Salinivibrio kushneri: one gene and its partner. The protein of the gene in region 1 interacts with the protein of each later gene in a pairwise test. Links are inferred from orthologs where the notes say so. Each region holds a gene or a part of one and is shown on either strand. Other genes may lie near its edges. The genes, in order: helD and N8M53_RS12505.

Evidence for each region.
Region 2: the proteins of helD (region 1) and N8M53_RS12505 interact in binary tests that used the Escherichia coli proteins (3 or more experiments, as listed by UniProt). The link is inferred for Salinivibrio kushneri from one-to-one orthologs.

The regions. Positions count from the first base shown.
Region 1 is NZ_CP114588.1:1,169,881-1,180,097, forward strand. What follows is about bases 1-2,891. They hold helD (DNA helicase IV), read left to right. Parts: upstream 1-353; coding sequence 354-2,429; downstream 2,430-2,891. Other genes in these bases: yccS (YccS family putative transporter), read right to left, coding at 1-87; N8M53_RS05575 (methylglyoxal synthase), read right to left, coding at 2,495-2,891. Outside these bases: more of N8M53_RS05575, read right to left, coding at 2,892-2,950; N8M53_RS05580 (hypothetical protein), read left to right, coding at 3,281-3,766; N8M53_RS05585 (endonuclease/exonuclease/phosphatase family protein), read left to right, coding at 3,796-4,911; N8M53_RS05590 (hypothetical protein), read right to left, coding at 4,908-5,780; N8M53_RS05595 (YitT family protein), read right to left, coding at 5,980-6,591; N8M53_RS05600 (GntR family transcriptional regulator), read left to right, coding at 6,821-7,534; prpB (methylisocitrate lyase), read left to right, coding at 7,605-8,474; prpC (bifunctional 2-methylcitrate synthase/citrate synthase), read left to right, coding at 8,589-9,740; N8M53_RS05615 (bifunctional 2-methylcitrate dehydratase/aconitate hydratase), read left to right, coding at 9,784-10,217. UniProt on the Escherichia coli protein: Helicase IV catalyzes the unwinding of duplex DNA in the 3' to 5' direction with respect to the bound single strand in a reaction that is dependent upon the hydrolysis of ATP.
Region 2 is NZ_CP114588.1:2,717,827-2,728,338, reverse strand. Bases 4,155-7,340 are described here. They hold N8M53_RS12505 (class I adenylate cyclase), read left to right. Parts: upstream 4,155-4,547; coding sequence 4,548-7,133; downstream 7,134-7,340. Other genes in these bases: cyaY (iron donor protein CyaY), read right to left, coding at 7,184-7,340; hemC (hydroxymethylbilane synthase), read right to left, coding at 4,155-4,158. Outside these bases: N8M53_RS12530 (hypothetical protein), read left to right, coding at 1-56; N8M53_RS12525 (heme biosynthesis HemY N-terminal domain-containing protein), read right to left, coding at 128-1,342; N8M53_RS12520 (uroporphyrinogen-III C-methyltransferase), read right to left, coding at 1,339-2,469; N8M53_RS12515 (uroporphyrinogen-III synthase), read right to left, coding at 2,462-3,226; more of hemC, read right to left, coding at 3,223-4,154; more of cyaY, read right to left, coding at 7,341-7,495; LPS translocon maturation chaperone LptM, read left to right, coding at 7,573-7,683; lysA (diaminopimelate decarboxylase), read left to right, coding at 7,708-8,961; dapF (diaminopimelate epimerase), read left to right, coding at 8,970-9,800; N8M53_RS12480 (DUF484 family protein), read left to right, coding at 9,797-10,489; tyrosine recombinase XerC, read left to right, coding at 10,486-10,512. UniProt on the Escherichia coli protein: Catalyzes the formation of the second messenger cAMP from ATP. Its transcript is probably degraded by endoribonuclease LS (rnlA), decreasing cAMP levels and the negative regulator Crp-cAMP, which then induces its own transcription again.

The DNA of each region.
Region 1 (10,217 bases):
ACCCATGAGGGCGATTAGGACGCGAATACTGTCGTTAATGCGATGATTTGCCCAAAACTCGCGCATGGCGAGTGGTAGGAGAGGCATACGTGGCAGAGAAAAAGGCATAAATAAAGGTGATCGGCCAACAATGTTGGCAAGATAGCAGAAATAGAACCAGAAACTAAGCCTCACTCAGGTATTTTCTCGGGTAATAAGAAAAGGATTGCGACAAGTCAATTTCAGGCTTTCACGCTAGCGTCAGCGGTTTACCATCACGCCTAGCGAATTGATTTATGGGAGTTTGGGAAGTAGCATGCCAACCATCCTTCTTGGGCACGATCAGTGCCTTATTCGCTGATTAACGTAGAAATATGAAACTTACAGCCAATCGCTGGGCACAATGGCTTGTTTACGGCGATCATTACAGTCTGCAGCTTGAAGACGATGGCTTACTGCTCGAGTCTCGTCATCATCGGCAATACATTCCTTTCTCGGCATGGGATGGGCAGCTAACGGTGTCACGTGGGTTGCTGTGGGGGACGATTTCGTTAACCGGTTATACTGACGAAGGCGACCCGCTGCCTTTTGAGGTCTTTGGCTTGCCTTGGCACCGCGCCCAGCAGGCAGGGCAAACCATCTATCGCCACTATCAAGCCTATATCGCCCGTTATCAAAAACGGCTGGCAATGATCCGCCCCTGTTTACTGGCAGAGTTTGATGCACTGGTGAATGCACTAGGCTATGTACGTGTCGCGCAATTGCGCAGCGCCCAACAAACGGTAGTAAATAAGCTAGAAGGCGAGGGGATACCCGCCTCATTCTTAGCCAATTTGGACGAAAGCCTGGCCACCACGTTAGCGCCTGTGTTGCAGGCCGATTCAAGCTGGCTGAAAGCCCGAAATCACCAGTGGCAAGCGGCGATGCTCAACCAGTGGCAAACTTGGTTTGATCAGGTTGAGTCTTCGCCTTTGAATGCGGGACAGCGTGAGGCTGTGCTCACTGATGAATCTCATACCTTGGTGGTGGCAGGGCCCGGAAGCGGTAAAACCAGCGTGTTGGTAGCACGCGCCGCCTACTTGATTGAAAGCGGTCAAGCCAAGCCTGAGCAACTTTTGTTGCTGGCCTTTGGTCGAGATGCCGCCACCGAGCTCAAAACGCGGATTAAGACCAAAACTGGCCATGAAGTGAATGTCACCACCTTCCATGGCTTTGCCCGTCAGCAACTCGCCGATCACCAAGGACAGGCCCCGGTTATTTCTCCGCTCGCCAGTGATGAGACGGCCAAAGCGGCGTGGCTGACCCAAACACTCGCCGAACAATGGCAACAGCCTACTACCCGCAAACGCTGGGATAAATTACATCAGCAGCAAACACTGCCGCTTGATGACAACGCTGAACTGACTGCGTGTGCCCATGATAGCCGATTGCACACCTGGATTTGGTCGCGCCTTTCACGGGTGATCCAAGCCAACGCCACCAAGCGCGCGCTAACCGATAAATTGGCAAGCTTTGAGGAGCAGACCGCCTTAAAAGATGAGCTGGCCGTGATTTGGCCATTGTACCAAGCCTACAAACAGGCGCTAAAAGCGGAGAACGCGGTAGACTTTGACGGCTTGATTACCCAAGCCACCAAGTTGTTTCAGCAGCGAAAATTCACCACGCCCATCCAGTTTGTCATGGTCGATGAATACCAAGACATTTCCCCGGCACGGTTAGCGATGCTCGAGGCACTGTGTCATGGTAAAGCGGACAGTGAAACCCAATCGCCACGTGCCTCGTTATATGCGGTGGGAGATGATTGGCAAGCTATTTATCGCTTTGCAGGTGCCGATGTCAGCCTAACCACAGGGTTTGCGCAGCGTTTCGGTGACAGTGAAATTTGCTGGCTGACCACCTGTTATCGCTATCTGTCTACCTTGGGGAAGGTGGCGCAGCAGTTCATTGAGCAAAACCCCAAGCAGCTCAGTAAACAGTTGGATTACGCGCGAGACAAGGCATCGGCGAAAACACCCAAAGCGATCAAGGTGATCTCTGACGATAAGCTAGAAAAGACACTGACAAGCTTAGAGAAAAAGCATGCTAACGCAGAGCACGCTGTGAGTGTGATGCTGCTAGGTCGCACGCATGCTATTCGTCCTGACGCGCTAGAAAGCTGGCAGAATGCGTATCCTTCATTGGCGCTTCGCTATACCACCGCACACGCCAGCAAGGGGCAAGAAGCCCACTATGTGTTTATCCTCGGCATGGATGATGGGGTATTTCCCGCCAAGCCTCGCACGCTCTCACTCGATGAGGCTTTATTAGGGAAAAATGAAGAGCCAATTGAACACGCAGAAGAACGGCGATTGTTTTATGTCGCCCTGACGCGTGCCCAAAAACAAGTGTGGCTAGTACACCAAAAAGGCCATGCCTCACCGTTTTTGGAGGAGTTGAAAGGGTACCTTTAAGAAACGGGAACCCACACTGTTAGCCATAGACGGCGTTGGTCACAGACGGACAGTGTGGGAAAAGATTATAAACGCTCGTCTAAATAAGCTTGATAATCAGGAATTTGAATATCCACCTCTTGGCCAAATAGCGGTGAAGTGATTAGAAAGCGAGCGGTAGAGCGATTGGTGGCAATCGGAATGTTCCACACAGAGCTGACACGCAGCAACGCTTTAACATCAGGGTCGTGTGGTACGGCATTGAGCGGATCCCAAAAGAAAATCATCGCATCGATTTTCTGTTCAGAAATCATGGCACCCAGTTGCTGGTCACCGCCCATGGGGCCACTGATCAAAGGTGTGATCGTTAATCCGGTTTCTCGCGCAAGAATATGCCCCGTGGTACCGGTCGCGTAAAGCTCATGCTGACTGAGCACCGCTTTATTTTCCTTTACCCACTCAGTCAAGGCGTCTTTGTAGTGATCATGCGCTACTAACGCAACGTGTTTGCGCGCCAGCATAGTTCGAGACGTCTGTTTCATAACTCTTTCCAATCTAATAAGGCGGTTGCCATCAAACTGCACTATGCAGCTATTTTTGAAGCCTAAATCAATCCGGTCATGAAATATAGCGTACAGCGGGCAAACCCTGGCTGTCACTTGTTAGAGCTATCACATTCTCAATAAAAAATAGCCAAGACCATGAAATGAAGTCGGTTTTTTCAGCCACTTGTTAATCAAGCACGCAAAAGTAGCGCGACAACCCGCCTAAATGGCAACAAAAAGGCTACAGTTAGGTAATAAGGGTCAACAGCCCCTAGGCAATGGAAGTGCCTAGTCATGCAGGAGTGTTTATGAGCAAGGAGTACGCGTATGTGGGTGACACTGGATTTTGAAGCATCCGGTTTGTCGTTAATCTCTTATCCCATTGAAGTGGGATACGTGTTGCCAAGTGGCGACAGCAATAGTTTTTTGATTGATCCTTCCACCGCCAGTGGCCATTGGTATCACTGGGACAACGAAGCCGAAACCCGAATTCATGGGATATCGCGTGAGCGCCTTTTTAGTGAAGGCATCAGTGTGCTCGACGTATGCCAGCATCTCAACCAGACCCTTGCGCCCTTTGAACATGTGTTGTGCGATAGCCAATGGGATCTGTTTTGGATGGGGCGACTTTACAAAGCCTGCTATATGCGCCCTTCATTCACCTTAATGGAGGTAAACCAGTGGCTAAAAAAGCACAGTGATCTCGATCGGCGCGATTTTAGTCGCGAAATGGAGGCGTTGGGGCCGACGCCGCATCGAGCAGAAGAAGATGCGCGGCAAATTCGTCGCGCCCTCGATAGCTTGTTAAAATAGGGGTTCTTTCAGCACGTTATCGGGATGTCATGACAGCACCTTCAATCCTTAGGGTGGCACAATTCAACCTGTCTCTAGCCGGGCGTCAGGCCGGTGAGATTAAAGCAAAGATGTTAGCGCCCACCCCCAGCCGACAAATTAAAAACCTCGCCGCGACCTTACAACGTGTGCGCCCCGATGTGGTGGTGCTTTGCGAGTTTGATCATCCGGGCAGCGGTGGCGACGATGGTGCGCTCGCCGCATTTTGTGAGCGGCATTTGGCTGAATCGCAACACGGTGAAACACCGATTGATTATCCGTATCGCTATTTACCCGCCACCAACACAGGGTTAAAACTCACGGTGCCAGTCAGTGAGCATCAACACTTAACGAATGCTCAGCAGTGTCATGGCTTTGGCGACTATCATGGCCAATTTGGCTATGTGATTTTATCGCGTTACCCCATCGAAGACGATGAGATTCGCACTTGGCAGCACTTTGCTTGGCATCAATTACCTCACCATCAACTCCCTACAGACTATTACACCGAACAAGCACAACAGGCGTTACGTCTCGCCTCGAAAAACTTGGTTTCAGTGCCGATTTTGGTTGGCGATGATCGAATACAGGTCGTGGCGTGTCATCCCACACCGCCCGTGTTTGATGGGCCAGAAAAGCGTAACTGGCGGCGCAACAGTGATGAAATTCACCAACTGATTGGCCTTTTGGATAACGCGGATTGGCTGGTGGACGACAAGGGCGCTCACGGCGGGCTTTCTCCTGAGACACCGTTTGTGGTGATTGGCGATTTAAATGCAGACCCGAGCTACGGCGACGGGGATAAGCAAGCCATTGGCGCCTTGCTTCACCATCCGCGTGTGCATCCCGAGGTTGCTGTCGGCACGCAGGTGCCAAAAAGTGATGCGGCCCAGTCTCACGCGTTTCGCTTTATCAATGGTAAAGGGCGGGCAATTGCTACCCATAACGGTGGGTTGCGCCTCGATTATGTCCTACCTTCGCGTGAGCTCGCGGTGATAGCCTCCGGCGTATTTTGGCCTGCCCCTGATGATGCCGACTACCCACTGATCTGTGATAAAAACGGCCAAGAGCATGCGCGTGCTCACTCCGATCATCGTCTTGTTTGGGTCGATGTGGCGCTGAGTTAGCGAGGCTGCGTGTCCAGCGCCACGCCCTCACGCTGACACGCAACTTCTGCGAGGCGCTTAGCTTGTTCGTCAGGCTTTAAAAAGCAGCAAGTTGAGCAATAACTGTGTTCATCCACGGTAAAGATCCGGCAGCAGCCGCCGCGCAAACGGAAGCTGTGGGTTTGTAATACGGTTTGCGTGTCGTTCGGATCGTAGACGGTCACATCGTGAAAACCACTGCGCTTGCTATAAAGCGAGGTGCCGCGTTGATGGACGATCGACAGCGCCGCTTCACGCGCGGCTTGTTCACAATCACGATGTTTACCTACCATCAAAAAGGCAATACAGATTGAATCGGCAACCACTTTCCAAAGTGGCCCCTCACGCATACCGCTTCGTTCCGCGACCGCATCGACGATGGGCGAAAAATGCCGTAATAAGGCACCATGTAAAATAGCCTGCCAATTCTCTGCCACTGGCTGTTTCCAGCCAATCAACGCATTGAGATAAAAATGTGGCTTGTGATACACCAGCTCCTCGCCATTGGGTTTAGTGACGCGAGTAGGCTGGTATTTAATGTGCCAGTTATCTAAGTCCAGCGAGGGGAGTTGTCCACCCTGCAGCCAGCTGGCCAGCACGGGCAGCAGAAATTCATAGGCGTAAGCGCCGATAAATAGCGTGCCTTGGGCGCGGTTATCTGCATCGCCATAGGTCGAGTTCACCGCGGCAAAACATTGCGCCAATCCTTGTGGGGTGGTGAGCTGTTCACGAAGCGGCACGCCTTGCACATCATCAGGGATCACTGACAAGCCTAAAGCAGAAGGGAAAGAGGGTAGTGCAACCGTGTCGGGCAGGCTTAACACATCAACGCTAGGATCGGCCGCGTTCATCAACACTCCTTTACGATAGGCGATCAAAACGCGAAATTTAGCATGTGTAGCAATCAATTGTAAGAGTGATTCGTATTTAGATGTCGAGGCGCTATCGTAACGATTGGGGACAAGGTGTCGCAGAGGAAGTGATTGAAAAAAGAGGCGGAAGGCCGCCTCTATCTATATTTATCTGTGTTTTCCGTGTCATTCACGCCCGCTATGCGGCTTGGGGTGGCTGAACTTGGTAGCGTCCGGGTTTATGGTTCATGGCAAGGACGAGATTGGTGGTGATTGCGGCAGCGACCGATAAGGCAATTAGCCATGGGTCAACGACCATAAGCGACAGCACCACAATTGAGCAATCCAGCGCCATTTGCACTTTTCCGGCACGGATGCCAAACCGTTGCTGCAAAAACAGCGCTAAGGTGTTAAATCCACCCAAACTACACTGATGGCGGAACATCACTAGCATGCCCATGCCGATTAGCCCGCCGCCAAATAGCGCGGCATAAACAGGATGAATGCTATTGATGGTTAATACGGCGCTCAAGTGATCCGCGCCGAATGAGACGATGCTGACCGCAACTAAGGTACTAAGGGTGAAGCGTTTACCCATTTGGGTGTAGGCGAGCCAATAAAAAGGTAGGTTGATCACGAAGAAAAGCTCACCAAAACTGAAATCGGTGATCCGTTGTAAAAACAGCGCTAACCCTGCAGTGCCGCCGGTCAGTAACCCCACTTGGTTGAAAAAGAAGATGCCCAGTGACACCAAACTGCTGCCGATAAGCAGCGCGAGTGCGTTTTCACGCTTGGAATGATTTTTATCCATATTTGCGTTCTATCCCTATTAAAACGACCGCTACACCATACGCTGTTGGTTGGATAGGTCGAGTCAAACGCCCGTTTGATAACAAGTGAATAACAATTCAATGCGTACATTATCATTTACGTTGTGGTTTTGATCACGATAAAAGTGCGCCTCTACAGACCAAAGTCTAATCTACATTGTCTACAATCTTATTCTATTCTGGCTTTATTGAAGTTTATAGGCGGTATTTATGTCTTTATTGTCGACAAATGACCAGGTTCTCGATCAGGACACGCAATCGGCGCAAGCTGAGTCACGTGAGCCCACCAAGTCAGCCAGCCTGACCGAACAACTTATCGAGGCGATTGTCACCGGCACCTATCCAGCGGGCACCAAGGTGTCGGAAGCAGGGTTGGCCACAGCATTTGGCGTCAGCCGAGGCCCGTTGCGCGAGGCGATGATGCGCGTTGAAGCCTTGGGGTTGGTCGAGCGCGTCCCTCATGTGGGCGCGAGAGTAGTGACACTCACCCATCGACAATTGGCTGAGATTTACGCGGTGCGAGAAGCGTTAGAAGGCATGGCCGCAAGATTGGCCTGTGCGCACATCACCGATGCGGAAATTGAGCAGCTCAGTGCGGTGCTCGACACCCACCATGCCTATATCGAACGGGTGGAAGGGGCGGCCTACTTTCACCAACAAGGCGATTTTGATTTTCATTATTGCATCATCAAAGCCAGCCATAACCAGAAACTGATCAACCTGTTGTGTGGTGAGTTGTACCACCTCTTGCGGATGTACCGGTTTCAATCGCCGCGGGCGCATTCTCGCCCTAAGCAAGCGCTGCAAGAGCACATGCAAATTTTAGCGGCAATTCGCGAGCGCGATGCCGAGCTGGCGGAAATGCTGATGCGTCGACATATTCAGCGCAGTCGCCAACTGATTGAACAGCAAATTACCGATTAACTAACACGCTATTGGCTACGAAATGCCGGCGGTTCAACCCGCTAAGCCATGAGTTCACAAGGAGAATGCTATGAGTGCAGGTGCACGTTTTCGCCAAGCGGTGCGCAACAATATCCCGCTGCAAGTCGTCGGCACAATTAACCCCTATTGCGCCATGATGGCAGAGCGGGTGGGGCATCAAGCCATTTATCTATCCGGAGGCGGGATTGCTAACGCCTCTTACGGCTTACCGGATTTGGGGATCACGACTCTCAACGATGTGTTGGAAGATGTCCGCCGGATCACCGCAGCAACCGACGTGCCCTTGCTGGTAGATATTGATACCGGTTTTGGCGGTGCGCTCAATATTGCTCGCACTATTCGTGAAATGGAACGCGCCGGCGCGGGCGCGGTGCATATGGAAGATCAAGTGGCGCAAAAGCGCTGCGGTCATCGTCCCAACAAAGAAATTGTCAGCCAAGCTGAAATGGTCGACCGCATTAAAGCCGCGGTCGATGCGCGCACCGATCCTGAGTTTGTGATCATGGCGCGCACTGATGCCTTGGCGGTGGAAGGCATGGACAGTGCCGTCGCCCGCGCCAGAGCGTACGTAGAAGCGGGAGCGGACATGATTTTCCCCGAAGCCATGCAAACGCTCGAGCAGTATCAAGCCTTTGTCGAGCAAGTAAAGGTGCCGGTGCTGGCGAATATCACCGAGTTCGGTCAAACCCCACTGTTCACCAGCCAAGAGTTGGCGGGCGTGGGGGTCAGCATGGTGCTGTATCCACTCTCTGCGTTTCGTGCCATGAACCAAGCCGCTCTCAATGTATATCAACACCTGCTGGATGATGGCCACCAGAAAAACGTGGTCGACACCATGCAAACCCGTGATGCCCTTTATGACTTCTTGGGCTATCACGCCTACGAACAGCAATTGGATCGCCTATTTGGAAAAGAGTGATCACAGACGCACACCCTCGGTGTGAAAACGTCGGTTACACCACTGGAATTATCGCCACGTTCACGGATTCATGCAGCGGTTGAATCTGATGGCATCAAAGGAAAGGAGCCAATCATGACAAATGTCGCCGTCGCACCCAAAGACAAAGCCATCTCCGGCGCGGGCCTTCGCGGCCAAAGTGCCGGCACCACCGCCTTGTGTACGGTGGGGCAAACCGGCACCGGATTAACCTATCGCGGTTATGACATTACCGATTTAGCCAATCACGCCCAATTTGAGGAAGTGGCTTACCTGCTACTCAAAGGCCAACTCCCCAATCGCCAAGCGCTGGCTGACTACACAGAAACCTTGGTCGGCAAGCGGGGGTTACCTGACGCCTTAAAGGCCGTGCTGGAGCGAATTCCTGCCAATGCGCACCCCATGGATGTGATGCGTACTGGTTGCTCGATGCTGGGTAATTTGGATCAAGAGACCGACTTTAGTGAGCAAGCGGATAAAACCGATACCCTGCTGGCGATGTTGCCGGCCATTATCTGCTATTGGTACCGCTACTCGCATGATGGCGTGCGAGTCGATACCTATCAGCCGGAGGTGAAAAGCATTGGCGGTTACTTCCTCAAAATGCTCACTGATGAAACCCCGTCGCCACTGCATGAATCCGTGATGCATTGCTCGCTGGTGCTGTATGCCGAGCATGAGTTCAATGCCTCGACCTTTACCGCCCGTGTGTGTGCGTCCACTTTGTCTGATTTGCACTCTTGCATTACCGCGGCCATCGGCAGCTTGCGCGGCCCATTGCATGGCGGTGCCAATGAAGCGGCGATGGCGATGCTAGAACAATGGCGCACACCTGACGAAGCCGAAGCAGGGTTAATGCAAATGCTCGCCAATAAAGACAAGGTGATGGGCTTTGGCCATGCGATTTATCGTGAGTCCGACCCCCGCAATGCGCTTATCAAACATTGGTCGAAACAGCTGGCGGAAAACGCACCAGACGCTTGGCTGTACGACGTGTCTGAGCGGGTCGAACAAGTGATGAAGCGCGAGAAAGGCTTGTTTCCCAATGCCGATTTTTATCACGCATCGGCCTATCACTTTATGGGGATCCCAACCAAATTGTTTACTCCGATTTTTGTGATGAGCCGAGTAACGGGCTGGGCGGCGCATGTGTTTGAGCAGCGCGCCAATAACCGCATTATTCGCCCAAGTGCCGATTACGACGGCCCTGAACACCAAGATTGGCTACCTATCGATCAGCGCTCTTAATCAGCGCGCATTCACCCGATTGAAACCACAGAAGGAATTGACCATGAGCAACAACGTAGAACTGAACCAGCGCCCTGACCCTGATGCCTTATTGGTGCAAATTGCTGACTATGTCGATAGCACGCCAATTGCCTCGGCAGAGGCCTACAACACCGCACGCAACTGTTTGATGGATACCCTTGGCTGTGGCTTGCTGGCGCTACGTTTCCCTGAATGTACCAAACACCTGGGGCCACTGGTGCCGGGCACCACAGTACGCCACGGGGCGCGGGTGCCGGGCACCTCTCACGAGCTTGATCCGGTCACTGCCGCGTTTAATATCGGCTGTATTATTCGCTGGCTCGATTTTAACGATACTTGGCTCGCCGCCGAGTGGGGCCATCCGTCTGATAACTTGGGCGGAATTTTGGCCACCGCCGATTATTTAAGCCGCGTGGCCGTGGCCGAAGGCAAACCACCACTCACCATGCGCGATGT
Region 2 (10,512 bases), 1.6 Mb from region 1 along the record:
AAGTGGTGACACGTAACGCCGATGCGGCGCTTAATGTGCTGTGTAAAAAGCGGTAAGAGGAACGGAAAACATAACGCCCCGCCATGCGGGGCGTTTTTCTTGGCTGTTTCGCGCTGCCAGCGGGCCGCTATTTGCCGCTTGACAGTGATGCGGCGGAAGGCTGCTCGGGGAGTGCTAACTTCAGTGCAGTACGTGAGACATCACTGGCCGCTTTACCTTGATCAAGCTTATCCAACACATCCGCCAAATACGCATAGTCGGTGACGTCGGCACGGTACTCCAGTGCTTTTTCAAAGTGACTACGCGCGTCTTGCCACTTTCCGGCTTGCATCAGTAACTGCCCCAATGCGCTGTGAAGCACTGGGTTACGATTATCTTGCGTGAGCAACTCTTCCAGCATCACCACAGCAGGGTAGCTATCAGGCAGGTTCAGGGTTGGGATCAGCGCAATCAAGCGATCGTCAGTGCGCTTTTTCAATGCCTCACGCAGCAGAATATAGGCTTCTGAGTCTGCATTACGTGCTGCCAGATGCTTGACTAACCCAGCTAATAACGAAGGCTGGTTGCGTTTGGCTTTTGGTAATTGGTTCCAATGCGCTAGCAGCCCCTCTGTTCCTTGTTGGCTGGCAACATGCGCCATCACGCCCAGCTCGGCACGCTCGTGCAGGGCATTAAACTGGTCGCTATCGAGTAACTGGGTCTTTTTCAACGTGGGTAGCAGGTTAAGAAGCGCTGACCAATCTTCCAGTTGGATATAGGTTTCTTTAAGTAGCGACAACATCACCGGGTTACGCGGGTGCTGGCGTTTAATCGCACGCAAGGAGGCGAGGGCTTCTTCGTGCTGACCGCTTTGGCTATGGAGTTGGGCACGGGTCAGGGCAAGGGCCAAGCTATTGGCATTCAGATCAGCGGCTTGCTGCAGGTATTGGTCGCGAGCCTGCAGGTTTTGTCGTTGTTGTGCCGCCTCAGCGGCCGCCAATAGGTTGTGCATCGGTGCATCACTGTGCGCGCGCGCTTTGGCGAGAAGCTTTTCGGCTTTTTTCCACTCCCCTTCACGTAACTTCATTAAGCCGGTTTGGGTTTGTTGGCGCGCTTTACGTTGTTTGCGCCCAGAGAGCCAGCCTGTTGCGGTGCTACTAATGGATAGCAGCTTTCTCAGTAACCATTCAAGCACCCAGAGGGCGGCAATTAAAATGCCAATCAGCACTAGCAAGGTAGTGACACTCATCTCCAGTGTCTGCTCGGCAGCGGAGATCAGTACATAACCTTGTTGCCCGGCCAGTTGCGGGCCCACGACTAACCCGGCCGCCAACACGAGGACAAGTAACAGCAATCTGATCATGATTGGCCTCCTGTCAGCGGTGCAATGTCTCGGCGCAGTCGGGTGTCGATTTCATCACTGACCAGCGATTGGCTTTTTAGCTTTTGCGGCATATCGACGCCGATGGCTTGTTGGTTTAAATCGTCAAGTTGCTCAACAAAGCGGCGTGTGGCATTGGCGTCTTGATTATAAAAACGCAGTGCCCAGTCTTTGGCCATGCCTAGCGCCTCATGATACAAGGCATCGTTTCCTTGATAGACCGCACGCATCGCTTGATCGAGTTTGTTCTTGAGGTTTTCTTGTAGGTAATAACTTTGGGTGGGTGATAACAGCGGTACTACGTTACCGTCGCGTTTTCGGTAAGTAATAAAGTTGTCGACAAAGTCGGTAACCGACGTGGTGAGGTTATGCTTCCAGTCATTGACGGACTCGGACACCACGGGTTTTTCCACTTCTTCAGCTTCTGGGATCACGGCGCTGGCAAGCGGGAGATTTTCAACCCGTTGCTGCATGCTGGTTAAGCGCAAGACAATCCCATCTCTATCGACGCGCTTCACGGCTTTTAATGCGGTGATATCGTCAGCCATTGCCTGACGAATAGGCATTAAGGACGGATCGTTAAGCTGAGCAATGCGATGGTCGGCTGCTTCCATCAGGGCGGTAGCGCTTTGGGCATCGTGTTCAAGCCAAATTTTACGTCCTGCCATCCGGATCAGGTAATCGGCTTCAGCCAATAACCAGTCGTTAGGGCGTCGACCTTTCACTTCCGCCACGGCTTTTTGCAAGCTGGCGAGACTACTGTCTTGTTGGTTCAAGCGTGTTTGGGTGGTGTCTTTCAGTTGTTCACGCGCTTTTTCTGCGGCTTGTTGTTGTTGGTTAAGGTCTTGCTCAAGGCGTGAAATGTGCGATTGTTGCGCGGCGACGGTGTTTTGTAGCACGGTCGCTTGCTGGTGACCATGGTAAAACACCCAGCCACTGGAGCCGAGGGCCAAGGCGATGGCGATAGCGCCAAGTAGTATGCCACCACGTCCCCCCGATGAGGTTTTGCTGGCTTTTTCAGGCGCTGGCGCATCTGTGGCATGGGCCTTGGGTGAAGATGGCGTGTTGGCCTGGCGTTGTTTGGTGTCGGTATTTTTGTTGTCAGTCATCCGAAAGTCCCGTTTTACTTAACCTGAGCAGCGTGTTGACCAGTGCATCATTGGCCACGCTGTCAACGGTCGTAATCGTGTCAAAACCCAGCGCAGTGGCTTGATCTTGAATCCTTTTACTGGGCACCAGTATACGGCATTGGCGCAGCCAGTGCTGTTCGCTCAGTGTGATAAGTTGATCAAAGTAGGCTAATTGTTGGCCACTGGTGACCACGACTGTCGTTATCGTGTATTTAGGCCAGCTTACTACTTGCGATACTAAAGGCTCAATGGCCCATTGTCGCCGATAGGTCTCGCAATAGTGAACTTGTGCGCCTCGCGCCTGCAACGTTTGCCCCATCATATCGCGTCCGCTTTCTCCGCGCAGGATCACTACTTGCGCGTCGGTCACGTTAGAGAAAAGAGAGAGCGAGAGCATGCCCTCGCTGTCTTCACGGTGCGGAAACTGTACTGACTGCTTTGACACCGCGCGCCACTCGCTCGCCGTACGCTGCCCCACCGCGACATAGCCGATATTGTTTGGCCATGACACGCCTTTTTGCTGTAAGGCGTGATGGGCGAATGCGACGGCCCGTGGGCTCACGGCGACCACGACACTGCCGGTGGGCAGGGAGGGGAGCAAAGTCGCGAGGGTGGTCAAGTCTCGCCCCGGCGCAAAACTTAACAGTGGACAGGGGATCGCGGACAGCCCTTGCTGTGCCAGCTGATCGACTAACTGACTGCAGTCTGGTTCGGGACGAACAACAACAATGGTCATGCGTCGTCTTGGTAAAGTTTATCCAGAATTTGCCGCGCGCCTTGGGCGAGAAGTTGCTCTGCGAGATCGGTGCCGAGCTGTTCGCCTTTTTCAAGCGGGCCCGTGACTTCGGCGCGCAAAATGGTCGAACCGTCGGGTTCGCCGACTAACGCACGTAGCCAGATTTTATCGCCTTGAATTTCTGAATAGCTGCCGATGGGCACCTGACAGCCGCCTTCGAGACGGTTATTCATTGCGCGTTCACACAATACGCGTTCGGTGGTGCTGGCATCAGACAGAGGCGCGAGCAAGGTGCGAATGCGCTCATCATCCAATCGGCACTCAATCCCCACGGCACCTTGTCCGACTGCGGGTAGAATGACTTCTGGAGGGATTTCGCTACGGATCCGCTCATTCAAGCCTAATCGTTTTAAGCCGGCGGCAGCGAGGACAATGGCGTCGTACTGACCGTCGTCGAGTTTGCCAAGGCGCGTGCCGACATTGCCCCGTAATGTGTTAATGACCAAATCAGGCCGGCGCTCGCGTAACTGGCATTCACGACGCAGGCTGGATGTGCCGACGACGGCCCCTTTAGGTAAATCGTCAATGCTTTGGTAATGGTTTGAGACAAACGCATCTCGTGGGTCGCCGCGTTCACAGATGGTGACCAGCCCTAACCCTTCGGGGAATTCAACCGGGACATCTTTCATTGAGTGCACGGCAATGTCTGCGCGGCCGTCGAGCATCGCTTGTTCAAGTTCTTTTATAAACAAGCCTTTACCACCGATTTTCGCCAAAGGCGTGTCCAGAATAACGTCACCTTTCGTGACCATCGGCACCAGTTCAACCGTTAGCCCCGGGTGAGCGCGCTCTAATGCGTCTTTAACAAATTCAGCTTGCCAGAGAGCCAAAGGGCTTTTGCGCGTGGCAATGCGTACAGGCGTTGAGTACATGGTTTGTTTTCCTTCTTGGTTCATAGCGCCCATCGTAACATTGGCGCTGGGCGACTCGTAATCTCTGCCATATGGTTTGGTGATTTATGACGGCGTTATGGTCATATAGGTGAAAAAATGTGATCGATAGCGTAATATTTGCGCAAATAATGAGATCTGAACGCGGCAATATGGCTGACATACGACTAAGGTAGTAGAGCGAAAAAGTTGATATTGGTCTCAAAAAGCACCTATAGTGCGACTTTGATACCACCACACAGGCATCGGGGTTATTGGCTTTACCCGAGTTGTCGAGAGTGTTACATTGATCACGTTTTGTTATCTGCAATTGGGCGGATACGGTGAAGACAGTAACGTCGACCTGTTGACCGGGATGTCAACGAATCTGGATGATTGCCTTGCAAACATACGTAGAACAGCAAACTGAGCGCATAGAAGCGTTTAACCGCGTGAGAATGGATCGCGCGCGGTCCGCGATGAGCCGTCAAGCTCAAGCCATCTTTGATGTGCTGCCAGTGCTTTTACATCTTAATCACCCCGCATTGCCCGGGTTTTGTGGCGACAGCGTGCCTTTCGGCATTGCTGACTACGAGCTCGATGAGACACAACGTGAGTTTGTCTCTGATTGCCTGATCCACTCGAACACCCGCTTCTCCTCTTTAACTGCCTGCGTGGAAGGCCGTGAGCGCCATCCGATCAAAGGCATGTATACCATGGGCAGTACCGGCTCGATGGGGCAAAGCCTTACCAGTGATCTAGATATTTGGGTCTGTATCGATGCGTCAGTGACAGCGGCGCAGCGCGATAAGCTCGATGCCAAGTGCATGGCAATCTCTGAGTGGGCCTTAAACCAAGGGATCGAAGCCAACTTTTTTGTGGTCTGTGAGGGACGTTTTCGTCACCATCTCAGCCAAGCAATGACCAGTGATAACTGTGGTACCAGTCAGCACTTCCTACTGCTTGATGAGTTCTACCGCTCTTCGATGCGACTCGCTGGACAAAAACTGTTGTGGTACATGGTGCCGCCAGAAATGGAAGGCTGCTACGAGGAATATGTTGATACGTTGGTGGCCGAACATGGCCTTGACCGTCGTGATTGGGTTGATTTTGGCGGCTTGCCGACCATCCCGGCCGAAGAGTACTTTGGCTCGAGTTTGTGGCAGCTGTATAAAAGCATAGATTCACCGTATAAGTCGGTACTCAAAGCGATTTTGCTTGAAGCTTACTCGTGGCAGTATCCTGGCACCCAGCTGCTCAGCGTCGATGGTAAACGCCGTTTTTACGCCGGTTGGGTCGATGTGTATCAATCTGACGCCTATTATCTGATGCTGGAAAAAGTCACCCGCTATTTGGAGTCAATTGGTGACACCCGCCGCTTAGATTTGGTTCGTCGTTGTTTTTATCTTAAAACCCATGAGAAATTAACGCAGTCCCCTGCGACTGGCTCGGTCGCCTGGCGCCGCGAAGTGTTGCGCCTGTTGGCGCGTGAATGGGGCTGGGATGAACAAGCATTGGCTTACCTCGACAACCGTCGCCATTGGAAAGTCGAGGAAGTGCAGTACGCGCACAATGAGTTGCTTGATGCCTTGATGCAAAGCTATCGTAACCTGATCCGCTTTGCCCGTCGCAATGACATCACCTCGGCGATCAGTCCACAAGACATCAGTATTCTGGCCCGAAAACTGTACGCGGCGTTCGAGGAATTGCCGGGTAAGGTCACTCTGTTGAATCCACAGATTTCACCGGATCTCCACGAGCCGGATCTCACCTTTATTCAAGTGCCAGAAGGGCGTACCAATGCGCCGGGATGGTATTTGTATAAGCATTCACTAGCACCAGCGGACATCATCGGTCGCGCCCCACTGGAGCATAACAGTTACTTATCCAAACTGGTCGCCTGGGCGTTTTTTAATGGGCTGCTGACTGAGTCAACCCGCTTGGATACCGTGGTGCGCGATGCCGACGTTGATATTGATACCCTGTATCAGCTGGTCAGTGATATTCGTAATACCTTCTCGCTCAATCCTCCACGTCCAACGCTGGATGCGTTGTCGAGCCCATGCGAAATCCGTCAGCTCGCTTTGTTTGTCAACTTGGAGCACGATCCAACATCAGCGTACAAAAAGCCGTCGATGCGCTTTGATTTTAAAAATAGCGACATATTCAGTTATGGCCCTGAACAAACCTGCTTGGTGGGGAGTGTTGACCTCGTTTACCGCAACTCATGGAACGAAGTGCGCACACTCAATTACCGCGGCGACGATGCCATTTTGGAAGCGCTAAAAACCATGTTGGGTAAAATGCACCAAGATGCGGTGCCGCCTGAGTCAGTGGATGTATTCTGCTATTCCAGCAAAATGCGTGGTTTAATTCGTAACCTGGTTTACCAATTGGTCGCAGAATGTATTGAGCTACGTCTTAAACCGGTTGAGAAAGAAAAACGCCGCCGCTTTAAGGCGTTGCGAATTGGCAAGCAAACCCATGGTTTGTTTTTCGAACGTCGTGGCGTATCAGTACAGCGGTTAGAAAACTCAGTCGATTTTTATCGCTGTATTTCCACCAACAAGGTAAACGGCACGCCAGTGATGGTGGTGGATAATCCGCAGGATGTGCATCCGCCGGAAGTCGTGGATGCGTATGCCAGCGAGGGCTTAGTACAGTTTTTCTTTGAAGATTGTACCAACGGCTACAACCTGTACATTCTTGATGAGAACAACCGGGTGGAAGTGTATCGCCAGTGTAGCGGTGATAAAACCGAGATGGTACAGGGCGTGAACCGCTTCTATACCTCCTCACACGACCGCTATAGTTACAGTGCTAACTTTATCAACTTTAACTTGCCACAGTTTTATCAAATCGTTACCGATGATGGTGGCGACACACATGCGCTGCCCTTTAAGTGTGATGGCCAGATGCAGCCGCCACGGCCACCGTCTCAGGGTGGGTTTGCCGGACAAGTCGCTTCATTTAAATAAACATGAGATCCCGATGCTCGGGATCCCATGTGTGCTTTCCCTGTAATTGCTTACCAAGAAACAGGCTCACCCGCGTGTTTGCTGCACTCTTGTTGCACTAAATCCATCAACACCAGGCCTGTTTTGCTGCAAGTCCATTTACCGTCTTTAAGGCCAAAGTGGAATCCACCACTTTTTGACGCCACCCATATTTCTTGCATCGGCTCTTGGCGGTTAATGATGATTTGGCTGCCATCATCAAATTCCAGCGTCATCACGTTGCCAACGCTCTCATAATCGATGTCGGCGCCTGAGTCATCGATACCTTCTTCAATGGCCTGCATTTGTAAATCGACCAACTGATGATATTCCGTTGTGTTCATCCCGTTACATCCTATTGCTTTTCATGGTTGTGATGCGATTATAGAGGGCATTGACTCGATAATCACTGGCATTCACTATGCGAAAACTCGTCATTTTACTGATGTTCACTGGCATCATGACACTGACCGGCTGTGGCCAACAAGGGCCCCTGTACTATCCGGACGAACAACCGACGCAAAATCAATAATCAACCACAACAGGGAAGAGCACCTTGGACTATTTCAACTATCAGGACGACGGCCAGCTGTGGGCCGAATCACTGCCCTTGACCCAGCTTGCCGATGAGCACGGCACACCCTTGTACGTTTACTCGCGAGCCACCTTTGAGCGCCATTGGCATGCGTTTGATCATGCCGTGGGCGACCACCCGCATTTGGTGTGTTACGCCGTCAAAGCGAACGCCAATATCGGTGTGTTAAATGTGCTAGCACGCCTGGGATCAGGATTTGATATTGTCTCTCAAGGTGAACTCGAGCGCGTGCTCGTCGCCGGTGGTGATCCCGCGAAAGTGGTGTTTTCTGGCGTAGGGAAAACGGCCGCAGAGATGCGTCGCGCACTGGAAGTAGGTATCAAATGCTTTAACGTAGAATCACACTCTGAACTCGACCGCTTAAACCAAGTGGCGGGTGAGTTAGGTGTGCAAGCGCCGATATCGTTGCGCATTAACCCAGACGTTGATGCCAACACCCACCCCTACATCTCAACCGGGCTGAAAGACAATAAGTTTGGTATTGCGTTCGACCAAGCATTGAGCAGCTTCCGCTATGCCGCCAGCTTGCCACATTTGAATGTGGAAGGCATTGATTGTCACATCGGCTCGCAGCTGACCGAACTCGCGCCTTTTATTGAATCTACCGACCGTTTGTTGGCGCTGATTGATACCTTAGGCGATGAAGGCATTGCGATTCGTCATCTCGATGTCGGTGGCGGACTGGGGGTCACCTACAGTGACGAGAAGCCGCCTCAGCCTTCTGAGTACGCTAAAGCCCTGATGGCGCGTTTGGACAATCATCGTCATCTTGAGCTGATTTTTGAGCCAGGCCGTGCGATTGCTGCCAATGCAGGAGTGTTGCTGACCAAGGTCGAATTCCTCAAGCACAGTGAGCACAAAAACTTTGCCATTATCGATGCGGGGATGAACGATTTAATTCGTCCGTCACTGTATCAAGCCTATCAAGAAATCATCCCTGTGGTGCCGCGCCAAGGGGAGCCACAAACCTATGATTTAGTAGGCCCAGTGTGCGAAACCGGTGATTACTTGGGCAAAAACCGCTCGTTGGTGCTAGAAGCGGGCGATTTGCTGGCGGTGCGCTCGGCGGGCGCATATGGCTTTGTGATGGCGTCAAACTATAATTCACGCTGCCGCCCGGCCGAGGTGATGGTCGATGGTGACCAAGCGCATCTTGTGCGCGAGCGCGAGAGCTTGGCGTCGTTATGGCAGCTTGAACAGCGCCTACCAGAATAAGGATTGGCATGCAGGTACAGTTTGCAAAAATGCACGGACTGGGCAACGACTTCATGGTGGTTGACTGTGTCACGCAAAACGCGTTCTTTTCGCCGGATCTGATTCGGCGTCTGGCTGATCGCCAGCGTGGCGTCGGGTTTGACCAGTTACTCGTGGTTGAACCGCCTTACGATCCCGAGACGGATTTCCACTATCGCATTTTTAACCCTGACGCATCGGAAGTCTCTCAATGTGGCAATGGTGCGCGCTGTTTTGCGCGCTTCGTGCGAATGAAAGGGCTGACCAATAAGCATCAGATCAGCGTGAGCACCCAAGCCGGTAAAATGCTGCTGCACATTGAAAACGACAATCAGGTGCGCGTGAACATGGGCGAGCCGGAATTCACACCGGGGAAAATTCCGTTTCGTGCCAACTCACAAGAGAAAACCTACTTGATGCGGGTGGCGGAGCAGACCTTGTTTGTGGGTGCCGTGAGCATGGGCAACCCGCATGTAGTGACTGTGGTCGAGGATGTTGACCATGCCGACGTGGACACCTTGGGACCGCTACTTGAAAGTCACGAACGCTTCCCTGAACGGGTCAATGCCGGCTTTATGCAGATCCTTTCCCGCAATGCGATTAAGCTTAGAGTGTACGAGCGCGGTGCCGGCGAAACCCAAGCCTGTGGCAGTGGCGCGTGTGCCGCGGTTGCGGTCGGGATTATACAAGGCCTGCTTGATGAGCAAGTAACGGTGAGTTTACCCGGTGGAGATCTCCGCATTCGCTGGCGTGGGCCGGGTCATCCCTTATCAATGACAGGCCCAGCGACACATGTATTTGATGGACAATTGCAATTATGAATGATGGGGTAGAAGCCTCGACACTGGAAACCATGCCTCTTAGCGATGAGGCGGTGGCAGCGTATTTAAAAGATAATCCAGATTTTTTTATTCGCCATCGCGATTTACTGACGCAGCTGACCGTGCCACACGGCGAGCAAGGTGCAGTATCGCTGGTGGAAATTCAACTTAAGCGCCTGCGTGAGCGGGTGGCGGAGCTGGAAGAAGACATTACCCAACTGATGAGTCTAGGGGCAAAAAACGATGCCCTGTTTCGTGCCTTTGCCGAGGCGCATCAGGCGCTGCTGCGTGCTAATACGCCGCAGGCGGTGCAAAAAGCATTGACGACGCTTAGCGAGCAACTGCAACTGAGCGTCAGCTTACGGGTGTATGCGCCTATCGACGGGCTGCAGAGCATCTCACGTCAGGCGGTGGATCAATTAAAGAGTCATCATTTTGCCGGACGTCGTTGTTATCTCGGACGCTTGCGCCGTGTGGATGCGGAAGCGGTGATGGCAACGCCACCGGAGCTAGGCTCTTTTGCGCTGATACCGATTAAAGGGGAAGGCAAAGAGTGGGGACTGTTGAGCTTTGCGAGCGCAGATGGCGGGCACTTTCAGCCAGAAATGGACACCCTTTTTATCGAACAGCTGGCGGCACACTTGGCCATCTTATGTAGCCAGTGGACGAACAAGGGTGAGCGTCAGTGACAGCGGTAACGTCTGACCAAGCG